One region of the Enterococcus diestrammenae genome, then DNA from elsewhere that is predicted to be linked to it. Evidence: riboswitches for the same ligand, from Rfam matches in the RefSeq annotation. Region 1 holds a riboswitch; each other region holds the start of a gene.
What was found. A riboswitch is a leader RNA that binds a small molecule or an ion and turns the genes downstream of it on or off. The one in region 1 is predicted to bind thiamine pyrophosphate.
Positions count from the first base shown of each region.

Region 1 (4,200 bases):
TGATGGAATTGTTGATCATGATTGATGCTTTGAAACGGGCTAGTGCGAAAACTATCAATGTGGTTATGCCGTATTATGGTTATGCTCGCCAAGACCGTAAAGCACGCTCTCGTGAACCAATCACTGCCAAATTAGTTGCCAATATGATTGAAAAAGCAGGAGCTAATCGCCTTGTCTGTCTAGATTTGCATGCGGCTCAAATTCAAGGATTCTTTGATATTCCAGTGGACCACTTGATGGGGGCACCATTGATTGCCAACTATTTCTTGGACAAAGGAATTCAAGGAGATGACGTGGTTGTGGTATCGCCTGACCACGGTGGTGTGACACGGGCACGTAAATTGGCCGAGTTCTTGAAAGCGCCGATTGCCATCATTGACAAACGTCGGCCAAAAGCTAACGTTGCTGAAGTCATGAATATCATCGGACATGTTGAAGGCAAAACTTGTGTCCTGATCGACGACATGATCGATACAGCCGGCACCATCACTTTAGCTGCCAATGCTTTGAAAGAAGCCGGTGCTAAGAGTGTTTATGCTTCTTGTACGCATCCAGTTCTTTCTGGTCCTGCGATGCAACGGATTTCAGACTCCGCTATCGAACGCTTAGTCGTGACCGATTCCATCAACTTGCCAGAAGACCGTAAGATTGAAAAAATCGATGAGATCTCTGTTAGTGCTTTGATGGGTGAAGCGATTAAGCGAATCCATGAAAACAAACCAGTTAGTCCTTTGTTTGAAACCAATCAACCACAATAAGCAATTGCAAAAGAAGCAGGGCCACTAACTTGGTGGACTGCTTTTTTTGCGTGGGGAAGGGAAAATAGGGAGACTTAGGAGCCGAGAATTTACCGTTATCCATCGTCGACCTGCCATCGTTCATAAGCTTTATCGTCAATTTTGGTGGGTCCTGGTATCCTCTTTCGGATTAAAAATGTTTTTCTTGATAGCCATCAAGTTCTTCTGCTAGCCAGACAGGTATACTTCGTGATGGCAAGAAAATTTAAGCATTTATTGAAAGAAGGATTATGAATGACTAAAGTGACCGACTATCTCAAAGAAAATCAAGCAACCCTCGATTTATACACCACGGCGATTACCCGTGCTCATGGCGCTCATCATCCAGAAGTTTTTCAGGTGAAAGCTCTCTATGATAGCATCAGCCAAAAATTGGCGGAGACTACTGAAAATCCGGATCTTTCGGCAACGTTTGCCCAATTACGGGAACTTACAGCAGACTACCAGATACCAGATGATGTCTGCCCCACCTTTACCGCTACCTACCAAATGTTGGCAAAAGCCGACAGCTTACAAGAGGAAACGGAAGGCTGAAATTCCTCTTCCATTTTCTGAAAAATATGCTAAGATGGAGCTGTACCAAAATAACTGAATATAGAACACGATCACAAAGGGGAGCCATGCCATTGGCTGAGAATGAGTGAACTCTAAACCCTCTGTACCTGTCTCGATAATGCGAGCGTAGGAATTGTGACGACTTAGAAGTAGCATATACTTCTCCTTTGTAGATTGTGACTGTTCTATAATCTGCAATGGAGGAGTTTTTTTATGAATAAAAATCTGCGAGTCTGGATCGAAGGAACGATTATCGCCGCGATGGGGATGGCTTTGTCTTATATTCCCATCCAAACGGCAAATGCAGCCTTGGATTTGTCTTTAGGGTTGGTGCCGTTGGTGTTGTATTCTTATCGGCGAGGTGCGCTGGCAGGGATGACAGCAGGCTTTGTCTGGGGCTTGTTAAATATCGTCTTAGGTTCGGCGATGAAGAACTTTATCAGTGTCCCGCAAATCATTTTTGAATACCCCTTTGCTTTTGCCTTTGGTGGCTTGGGCGGCTTGTTGGGGACTAAAGTTCGCCTTAGTGTGCAAAAAGGTTATCAAAAACAGATGGTGCTGTACATTGTCTTGGGTGCGGTGCTTGCGTGTCTCTCCCGTTGGTTTTGGCATTTTTGGGCGGGGGTCTTCGTTTGGGGCGCCTATGCACCAGAAAATATGAGTCCTTGGCTGTATTCTTTTTCCGTCAACGGTGCCTCCGCTTTAGGGAATATCATCTATGTAGCGGTAGTTTTGGTGATTCTGGTCAAAGTTGCTCCTAGGTTGTTTATCCCGAAAGACGATCATGGTGTTTGGTCGGCTACAAAATAAGTTGTAAACCGGTACTTATCGGCAACCGTTAAGTGATTGAACCACTAAAAAAGCTGCATTTTCCACATCATTTGGAAAATGCAGCTTTTTTGCTGGATCAAGGAAGGTCAAAATTTCGGCTGTCAGAAGCCTTAAATAGCCAGTTTCATCTAAGATCTAAGCAGAAATCAGTAAAAAAACTGAGGAATGAGGCCTGTTTTATAGTCGCCTATAATTGGTTCCCTGATATTTTGAGGGATGCTTCGAAAAATAAGGCCATCCTGTATTTTTACAGGCTTACTTTAATTGGTTAGAAAAAGGAGATCTTTGTCTTCGTAGGTCACTTGCCATTGGCGTCGGTCTTGTTGGTAAATCAAATGGCCGACGAGCATGTCATCTTTGGTAAGTTCCTCATTTTTTCGAAAACTACCATCTTCAATTAAGTAGATGGGAATTTTATAATCTTGGCCTTCTGTGTGGGCCGACTGGAAGCAAAAGACGACACCTTCTTGAAAAAGACCTTTCATCTCTCGTAAAAGACTGATATCAAGTTTTTCTACTGGAGTTGCTTTGCGGAAAAATGAACGGCGGTCGTTGATTTTTTCCAAGACTGTCCGAGTGAGTTTGTCAGCGAGAATCCGATAATACTCATCTAAATAGCGATAGTAAACCCGGGAAAGCTCGTCTTTCAAATCGAAGTAAACGAAATTATTCTGCAGTTTATAGAAAAATGGCGAGTGGAGATGGGTTTTCATGTGGCCAAAATACAGCAACTCACTGATTTCTAAGGGTGTCAGTTCTTTTAGCAGGGCACTGTCATTAAAGTCAATCCATTTGATATCCTCAGAAATCCGATTGCGAGCCAGTTCATCGAAATACTGTTTGACGCCTTCATTTCCCCGCAAAATTTTCAAACCGGTGTGGGTTTCATATTCACCGTAATCAGAGGAAGGGTCTAGAAGCAGGAGATTTTTTGGCTGATGGACGATGCCATGATAAAATTCTAAGGGACTAATGCCCCGTGACAAAACGGCATTGCTGGTAGTATCAATATGTATGTAAATCATTTTTGTCATGGGGCGCCCCCTCCTTTTTCCCGATACTACCATCATACAACAACGAGGGATTTCGTGGTGTTTCGTTTCCTTTAAAGTTTGATTACAGAAAGGGCTTTCTTTTGCAATCTTTTGCTAGTCCAGCCAATTTTTAGAAAATCCGCTCCGCAAAAGAAGGTTGCGTTTTCTTAAAACTAGCGAGGCTGTCTGGAGCTACCATAGCCGGTGTGCTGTTTTCTATGGTAAAATAAAGGCGCTAGCAATCAAATGAGGGCGGGGCTTATTATGAAAAAGAAAAAACATCGGGGAAGAAATTGGCTTATCAATATCTTTTTACTACTGCTTTTGGTAGTCGGACTGGTATTGGTTTTTAATAATCAAATCAAAAACGTGATTATCGACCATAATGGCGAAAAATTTGCGGTTTCTAAGCTTACGAGAGAAGACATCGTAAAAAATGAAGAAAAAGAAGCGAGCTTTGATTTTGAAGCGGTAGTTCCTGCTAGCTCCGAGACGGTTTTCAAAGCCCAATGGCAAAATCGTAACTTACCAGTAGTCGGTGGTATCGCCATACCCAAAGTGGGCATTAATTTACCAATCTTTAGAGGTGTTGCCAACGAATCTCTCTTGTGGGGTGCTGGCACCATGTTTCCTGATCAAAAGATGGGGGCGGGCAATTATTCTCTGGCCAGTCATCGTGCCTATGATAAAGGGTATTTATTCGAACCATTAGATCAGACTCAAATTGGTGACGCCATTTATCTGACAGATTTGGAAAATATCTATGAGTATACCGCTACCTTGAATATTACTGTTTTACCCACTGAGACGCAGTACATTGAAGAAGTCCCAGACAAAAAACTAGTCACTTTGATTACTTGTAATGAAATCGGCGGGACCAAGCGGGTAGTCGTTCAGGGGGAACTAAAATCGGTAACTCCTGTAAAAGAAGCAACGGCTGAAGTGTTGGGATATTTTGAGATGGATGTAAAACATTATTAAAT
Region 1 covers NZ_JBMRGR010000006.1:44,987-49,186, forward strand. Annotated here, with positions in the region: gene ACO03U_RS05745 (ribose-phosphate diphosphokinase) at 1-758, shown strand, start outside; gene ACO03U_RS05750 (iron-sulfur cluster repair di-iron protein, ric) at 1,032-1,331, shown strand; TPP riboswitch at 1,399-1,502, shown strand; gene thiT (energy-coupled thiamine transporter ThiT) at 1,566-2,162, shown strand; gene ACO03U_RS05760 (hypothetical protein) at 2,444-3,217, opposite strand; gene ACO03U_RS05765 (class A sortase) at 3,482-4,198, shown strand.

Region 2 (4,200 bases), on a different contig from region 1:
GTCCCGCCATCAAGTCATCGTCAAGGAGCTGCCAGCAATCCAAAACCTCGGAGGCATGGATATCTTGTGTACCGATAAGACTGGCACGATTACGGAAGATCGGGTGGTTTTGGTGGAACATCTTGATCCATTAGGTGAAGTAAATCAGCAGGTCTTGCAGCTGGCTTATCTGAATTCCCACTATCAAACCGGTTGGAAAAATGTGATGGATGTGGCGGTGATCGAGTATTTTCAAAAGCAAAACCAATCACTGCCCTACCAAGAGATTGTGAAGATTGACGAATTACCTTTTGATTTTTCGCGGCGGCGTTTGTCTGTCATCCTCCAGGTGGATGGGTACCAACTGATGATTACCAAAGGCGCGGTGGAGGAGATGGCGGATGTCTGCAAATACGTCGAAATTGCTGGTCAGGTGCAATTGTTGACTCCGGCCCTCAAAGAAACCATGGGGCGCCTCAATCAAGAATTAAATGAACAGGGGATGCGGGTGATAGCAGTCGCCGTCAAACGGGATGCCCACAAGGACGCTACTTATACGGTGGCAGATGAAAACGACTTGACCTTGATCGGCTACATGGCCTTTTTGGACCCGGCTAAAGCATCGGCTGCCAGTGCTCTCGCAGCCTTGAAAGACCATGGCGTGACGGTCAAAGTCCTGACTGGCGACAATCCTTTCGTAGCAAAAAAAGTCTGCAGTGATGTCGGAATCGCTGTGGGGGAAATTTTGTTAGGTAGCGATATCGAGGCCCTCAGTGATGAGGAACTGGCTGCAAAAGTTGGTGAAACCCATCTTTATGCCAAACTCAATCCCATGCAAAAAGCGCGCCTGATTGGTGTTATGCAGCAAAAGGGTCATACTGTTGGCTTCATGGGAGATGGAATCAATGATGCGCCAGCTTTGCGGAAGGCTGATGTGGGGATCTCGGTGGATACCGCAGCGGATATCACCAAAGATGCGAGTTCGATCATCTTGCTGGAAAAATCCTTGCAAGTCTTGGAGACGGGGGTCATCGAAGGGCGCAAAGTCTTTTTCAATATGATGAAATATATCAAGATTACTTTGTCCTCTAACTTTGGCAACGTCTTTTCGATTTTAGCTGCCAGTGCCTTCCTACCCTTTTTGCCGATGGTGTCTCTGCAATTGTTACTGCAAAACTTGATCTATGATTTTGCCCAGCTGACGATACCTTGGGACCATGTGGATGAAGAAGAGTTGCGGCAACCAGCTAGTTGGCAAATCAAGGATATCTTCCGCTTTACTGTGGTGATTGGTCCGGTGAGCTCGCTTTTTGATATTTTGACTTACTTGGTGATGTGGTTTGCTTTAGGTGCCAATACTGTGGCCACTGCAGGACTGTTCCAAACAGGTTGGTTTTTAGTAGGTTTAACGACCCAAACGTTAGTGGTTCATTTGATTCGCACTAGAAAACTATCCTTTATCCAAAGTCGTGCTTCTTGGCCAGTCTTATTGGCAAGTGGTGGGGCGCTAGCAGCAGGCTTTTTGCTAGTCTTAACGCCCCTCGGTCAATTTTTCGATTTTTCCCGCTTACCAGGGGCCTACTTTGGTTGGTTCTTCTTGATCGTCGCTGGCTACTTGGTGACGTTGGAAGCAGTCAAGCACGTGTATATTCGTAAGACCGGGAGTTGGTTGTAAGAAAGGCAAGCGCTAAAAAGAAGCTGTGTCTTTGAAGTGTTTATTTGAAACTCAGAGGTTCGGTTACAACTTACACTCTTGAGTTTTCGACTAGCTTGCTATATGATAACAGCAAGTGAATTTTGTTTGCGGGGGGACGCTGCGGCGTTGAGAAGGTAAAACCTGACCCTTTGAACCTGTTTGGTTGAGACCAGCGTAGGGAGCAATTGTCTGAGGGAAAGATCGTTTTTTCAAGGCACTCTTCTGCTGGGAGAGTGCCTTTTCTGTCGTCTTTTTTCGAGAGTAAGGGATAGAGCAGCATACATGAAAATCTTCAAATGCCAACTTCAGCGATGTATGCCGTAATCAAGGCGCTTTCATAGAAAATTCAGGTGAAACCGATGCCTGCTAACGAGTATCCTGGGGCAATCCTGCCTGTTGAGAGAGGCAGGCGTTTGGTGGGCCTTTTGAACTGGCTGTCTTCTTTCCTGTGAATGAAATGTAGCGATTTTTGCATCGATGATAAGTTTCAGAGAGGAGCAGATTCATGAAAAAAGTAGTTAGTATAGCTGGCTCAGATTGTAGCGGTGGCGCGGGGATTCAAGCGGATTTGAAGACTTTTGCGGCTCACGGAGTGTACGGGATGTCGATCGTCACTTCAGTGGTGGCGGAAAATACAGTGCGGGTGATTTCTTATCAAGACATGACACCGACTGTGATTTGCCAGCAGGCGGACGCGGTATTTGAGGATATTTTTCCAGAAGCGGTGAAAATCGGGATGCTCTCCAGTCGGGAAACCATGCAAGCCGTGGCTACTAGTCTCAAAAAATGGCAACCGCAAAACGTGGTCCTAGATCCGGTGATGTATGCCAAAAACGGGGATGCTTTGATGGATCCCACAGCCATTGATACCTTGATTGCCGAAGTTTTACCTCTGGCAGATGTCATCACCCCCAACATCCCTGAAGCGGAAAAGATTGCGAATCGGACAATTACGACTTTAGCGGAGATGGAAGCAGCTTGCCGGGCAATCCAGCAAGTCTGTGGTGCCGCAGTACTGATCAAAGGGGGCCACAAGACGGGAGCGGCGACGGATGTTTTATTTGATGGGCATGATTTTTACCACTATTCCGTCGAACGAGTAGATACGAAAAATACCCACGGCACCGGCTGTACTTTTTCTTCCGCGATTGCTTCTGAGCTGGCTTTGGGACGGGCACTACCGGAAGCTGTTGCAAAAGCTAAGGACTACATCACCATGGCAATCACCCATTCCTTAGCGCTAGGCAAGGGGCATGGTCCGACAAATCATTTCTACCAAGTGTATCGTCAAGGATTGGAGGAGCAAGCATGAATCCCTATCAAACGGCTTTAAACAAAGTGCAGGAACAAAATCCACTAGTACACCATTTGACCAACTATGTCACGGTGAACGATTGTGCCAATATTACCTTAGCGATTGGTGGTTCGCCGATTATGGCAGATGATCTAGAGGAAGTCGCAGCGATTACTGAATTGGCACAAGCAGTGGTGATCAATATCGGTACCCTCAATGCCCGTACGGTTGAGGCGATGGTGTTAGCTGGTAAAAAGGCCAATCAACTGGGAATTCCTGTGATTTTGGATCCGGTGGGCGCGGGAGCCTCAGCTTTGCGGAACCAGACGTTGGCACGTTTACTGGCAGAAGTTTACTTTGCGGTGATTCGTGGCAATCTTTCAGAAATACGCTTTTTGGCCGGTTTTGCCAGCGTCAACCAAGGTGTCGATGTTTCGCAGGCGGATCTTTTGACAGTACAAGACAGTCAAGCCGTGGCCCAGCAGTTGGCGCTAGCTCGACAAGCGGTGGTGGTGATTACTGGGAAAGTCGACGTGGTCAGTGATGGCTTGCAGGTGGCGCTTATTGAAAACGGCCATCCCACAATGAGTCGCATCACTGGGACTGGTTGTATGTTGAGTTCGTTGTTGGGGAGTTTTTGTGGTAGTCAAAAAGATTACTTTAGCGCCAGTGTGGCTGCTACTCTGGCGATGGGTATCAGCGGGGAAATCGCCCATGAAAAAACGCAGCACCAAGGTACGGGGAGCTTTCGGGTGGCCTTGCTAGATGCGGTGAGTCAGTTGACCCCAGCTACCATGGAACAAAGGGGGCGACTACAAATTGTCAAAGCCTGATTATGCACTGTATTTGGTGACAGATGCCAGCTGTGTCGCCGGGGATTCCCTGTTGGCTGCTGTGTCCGAAGCGCTAGCCGGTGGCGTGACGATGCTGCAGTTACGGGAAAAAGAATTAGCCAGTCGTGCCTTTTACGAAGAAGCGCTGGCTATGAAACAGTTGGCGCATCAGTATCGCGTGCCCTTGATTATCAATGACCGCTTGGACATCGCCTTGGCTTGCGACGCAGATGGTCTCCACGTGGGGCAACAGGATTTACCCGTCGCCGCAGCCCGCAGATTGCTAGGCCCAGATAAACTGATCGGCGCCTCTGTCCAAACCGTCGCCGAAGCTATCCAAGCCCAACATGATGGGGCGGACTACCTCGGTGTCGGGGCGATGTTTGCGACAGCTACCA
Region 2 covers NZ_JBMRGR010000021.1:29,849-34,048, forward strand. Annotated here, with positions in the region: gene mgtA (magnesium-translocating P-type ATPase) at 1-1,654, shown strand, start outside; TPP riboswitch at 1,775-1,873, shown strand; gene thiD (bifunctional hydroxymethylpyrimidine kinase/phosphomethylpyrimidine kinase) at 2,181-2,987, shown strand; gene thiM (hydroxyethylthiazole kinase) at 2,984-3,802, shown strand; gene thiE (thiamine phosphate synthase) at 3,789-4,200, shown strand, end outside.
Region 2: another riboswitch for thiamine pyrophosphate. It lies ahead of thiD (bifunctional hydroxymethylpyrimidine kinase/phosphomethylpyrimidine kinase); the one in region 1 lies ahead of thiT (energy-coupled thiamine transporter ThiT).

Region 3 (4,200 bases), on a different contig from region 1:
TATGGTACTGACTTTGCTGGAAGATGCGGAAAAACAAGGAAATACTTGGCCGGATACTGGTAGAATTTTACGTTTTATTCGCAAATGGGAAGAGGCTTTAGAAGAAGTAAGTGAACCGCGGTTAATCCACTTTGACCTATTCAATAACAATGTTTTTGCTGATCCTGAGGGAAACTTTGCTGGGTTTATCGACACAGAGCGTTGTTTCTTTGGGGACTATTATGCAGACTTCTTTGCGATTGATTTCTTGGGGCGCCTGGAAGATAATCATGGTTTGATCGAGGGATACAATAGCGTAGCCCAAGAAAAAATCATCTTTACGCCTTATGCCAGAGCACGGGTGGCCTTGTCGCGCTTAATGTTGGGGCTATTGATGTTTTCAGAGGGGACGACGCGCTTGGCTACTAGTGATCCTGAGCATTGGGATCGAAAATTACTAGCTACGCAGATTATCGAGTTTGCCATGAAGGAAATGGCTGAGGTGGAAGTGCCGAAAAGTTTAAAATAACATAATAATAATTTAAAAAAACAGACCTTTTCCACAAAAAATAGCGAAAAGGTCTTTATTTATGGAAAATATCTTAATAAGACACAACCCGAGCGCCAAAGGGCATCAAGGAGAGTTTGGCCATCTTCATGGATTGCTTGGCAAAAGGTATACCGATGATGGTGATGGTTAGTAATAGTGCGCTAAGTAGATGGGCTAAGGCAAGAGGAATGCCCGACACCAGGAGCCAAATAATATTTAGCAACAGGCTGACGTTGCTGTCGTTGTAGATGATTTGTTTGCCAAAAGGAGCCAATCCCAGACTAGCAAATTTGAAGCACTGACGGCCGATGGGAATCCCTACGATGGTGATGCACCAGAGACAACCAGCCAAAAACCAACCGATAGCGCTGACTAGGCCACCAAAAATCATCCAAATGATATTTCCAAGACAACTCATATAACCCCACCTTTTCTAAAAGTCCAAAGAAACTTTTGATGCCATTTCTTGTTAATCTCAGTATAGCAAAAGTCTGCTAGGCTGAGTAGTTTGGTAAAAGAATAGGTCGGATAAAAAAATCATTTTTTTAATTGAGAATAGTTCTCAACTTGGCAAATTTGTGCTATACTACGTTCATCGAGTAAGTCATTACTCCCCAAGTATCGACCTCGTGAGATTAATCTGTTTTGTTTTTTTCTTCGATTGAGTTCCCCTCTCAATCAATAGATGCGCCTGCCGATTCCCCTCGGCAGGTTTTTTGTATTTTTCGGGGAGTAGTAGGAGTGAGAGTGGCTTGTCTGTTTTCGAAGCGGATCGTATCGAAAACTTGAAGTGAGGTGGAAATCGGAAGTAAGGCATGGACGCTATACCCCTGCAAAATATTTTTCGGGGAGTGGCGGGAGTGAGAGGGGCTTGTCTGTTTTCGAAGCGGATTGTCTCGAAAACTTGAAGTGGTGTGGAAAGTGGAAGAAAAGCGTGAACGCTGTGCCCCTGCCAAGCGTTATCTGGAGAGTGTCTTGGCATCGAAAAAATAGCTATCCGTACCATTCTCACAATTTCATCGAAAAATATGGTACTTGGCAACATTATGTGCTACACTGTGGTCACATTTGAATAGAAACATTTGGGGTGCTGCAAAGCTGAGATTATACCCATTGAACCTGATACAGTTAGGACTGACGCAGGGAAATGTCTAGGATCAACCATGAATTGGCTTATTTATGCACCCCATCAGAGAAAAATCTGGTGGGGTGTTTCTTTTTTGGAGGGGAAACTCTCTCCAAAGCTAGTGGATAGTTCATCACGGTATCGGTCTGCCCCTTTTCGTTTCGTAATTGAATGAGGAAAGGGGTTTTTTTGATGAAAAAATGGCGGTTACAAGAAGTATTGTTCCTAGCGTTGATTGCGTTTTTGTTTGGAGCGATTTTTATGGGAGCGGGGGTGTTGTATGCATTATTGACGGCGGTTTTGACGCCTTTGGGCTATGGCCCTTTTGCCAATGAAATCTTGTTCGGGTTGTGGACGATGGCAGCACCGGTGGCGGGGATGTTGGTGCGACGGCCGGGAAGCGCAGTGCTAGGGGAAGTGCTGGCAGCTTTGGCAGAGATGCTGTATGGCAGTTATTTTGGGCCGGGAGTGTTAGTTTCGGGGCTGTTGCAGGGCGCTGGGACGGAGTTGGGCTTTTTAGCAGGACGATATCGCCGTTATGATAGTTGGCACTTGCTAATCGGAGCATTTGGGACGACGGCGTTGAGCTTTTTCTATGAATTTTTCAAATTTGGCTATGGGGCACTAGGCGTAGGCATGGTGGTGAGCTTATTGATAGTAAGGCTGCTTTCGGTGATTTTCTTCGGGATGATTTTAGTGCAGGCCATCATGAAACTTTATGATAAAGTCCAACAATTGGCGGTGACGGGAGGATGATTGCATTACAAGGACTGAGTTTGTGGCAATTGGGAAGGACTAGTGATGCGGCCCCGATTTTAAAAGACTGTCAGCTAAAGTTAGCAGCAGGGGAATTTTGTTTGCTTAGAGGAGACAGCGGTAGTGGTAAATCCACTTTGTTGCGCCTACTAGCGGGAGTGCTGGACTTATCCTATGAGGGGGATATTTTTCTGGCTGGGCGTAATCTGCGAGAGGTAGTAGGTTGTCAAAAAGCTCAACTGGCTGGCTTGCTGATGCAAAATCCCAGTCGACAATTTGCAATGGGGAGTCTGCGGCGGGAGCTGATCTTTGCTTTGGAAAATGTTCAGACACCACCGAGCAAAATTGCCAAAAAGATGCAACAAGCTTGTCAGTTGGCAGATACGATAGCGCTGATGGATCAGCCGTTTCATCAGCTTTCTGGAGGGGAAAAACAGCGTTGTGCCTTGACGGTATTATTGGCTTTAGATTCGCCAATATTGTTGTTAGATGAACCTTTTGCCAGCATCGATCCCGCCAGTCGTCGGCGTTTATTGCAACTGTTGGCTCAGTTGCGGGATCTGGGAAAGACGATTTTGTTAGCGGATCATGATCTAGCAGGTTATCAGGAAGTGGTGGATCGGCACTTGTTGCTTGCTGAGGGGCATTTGCAGGAGTTGCCAGTGGCGGATTTGCCAGACCACGAGCCGCAATGGTCCCTTGCGATGGCGAGCGGATGTGAAGATGCAGCGAGTTTACAGTTGCAGCAAGTTAGCTATGGATTTGAAAAAGGTCGGCCCTTGTTGCAGCCTAGTGATTTTACCTTTCAAACCGGCTTGACCACTTTGACTGGGGCCAATGGTAGTGGCAAATCCACTTTGTTGCGGACGATTATGCAGCTGGAAAAATACCGAGGACGTTATCTTTATGAAGGGCGACCGCTACCAAAGAGGCGCTCACTTTATCGGCGAGTTTCGCTAGGGGTGCAAGATCCTCAGCACCAGTTTACCGGATTGACGGTGCGAGAAGAGCTAGTTTCTTGGGGTTGGCAAGCAGATCAACTGACGGCAGAGCAAGAGGCCAGCTTGCAAAAATTGGGACTGAGGGAGTTTTTGGATAGGAGTATCTATCATCTGAGTGAGGGGCAAAAGAAGATGGTGCAGTTGTTAGGAATTTTGTCACGACCTTGGGAGTTGTTATTGTTAGATGAACCTTTTGCTAGTTTGGATCAGCGGGGGTGCGACTTTTTTGCTGATGTCTTGGCAAAAAAGAGTCAGCAAGAGGCTGTTTTAGTAGTGTCCCATCGCATGCAACCATTGGCACAAATCAGCCGTCATCATGTTCACTTGGCGGCAGGACAGTTGCAGGACTTAAAAAAGGAGTCGAGAAAATGAGTTTACTTAGTGAAGCAAAGGAAAAACCCATCACTACTGACTCGCTGAATGTAAAAGCACAAACTACTGCTGTTACTCAAACCACTCAAGTAGTCAATCTGACGGTTTTGATCTTGGGATTAACGTTGGTGCTTTCTTTCAGTTCTACGCTTTGGCTGAACTTGGTAATTATCGGTTGTTGCTTTGGCGTTTTAGTGGTGAGAAAGCACTTTGCAAGTCTGCTGACCTTGCTTGTCTTGCCGATATTGCCAGCGGTCAGTGCTGGGTGGGCGGTGATTATGCAAGGCAATCCAGAGAGCACGGCATTTGTGCTAGCCAGTCGTTGTTTTGCTTTTGCTGGCTTGGGTTTGGTTTTTGCCATGGGAGTCTCCTTTGAGAAATTGTTATTGTATCTGGAACAACAGGGCTTGCCGCAA
Region 3 covers NZ_JBMRGR010000025.1:791-4,990, forward strand. Annotated here, with positions in the region: gene ACO03U_RS12575 (phosphotransferase family protein) at 1-508, shown strand, start outside; gene ACO03U_RS12580 (YccF domain-containing protein) at 582-947, opposite strand; TPP riboswitch at 1,603-1,692, shown strand; gene ACO03U_RS12585 (ECF transporter S component) at 1,848-2,411, shown strand; gene ACO03U_RS12590 (ATP-binding cassette domain-containing protein) at 2,408-3,784, shown strand; gene ACO03U_RS12595 (energy-coupling factor transporter transmembrane component T) at 3,781-4,200, shown strand, end outside.
Region 3: another riboswitch for thiamine pyrophosphate. It lies ahead of ACO03U_RS12585 (ECF transporter S component); the one in region 1 lies ahead of thiT (energy-coupled thiamine transporter ThiT).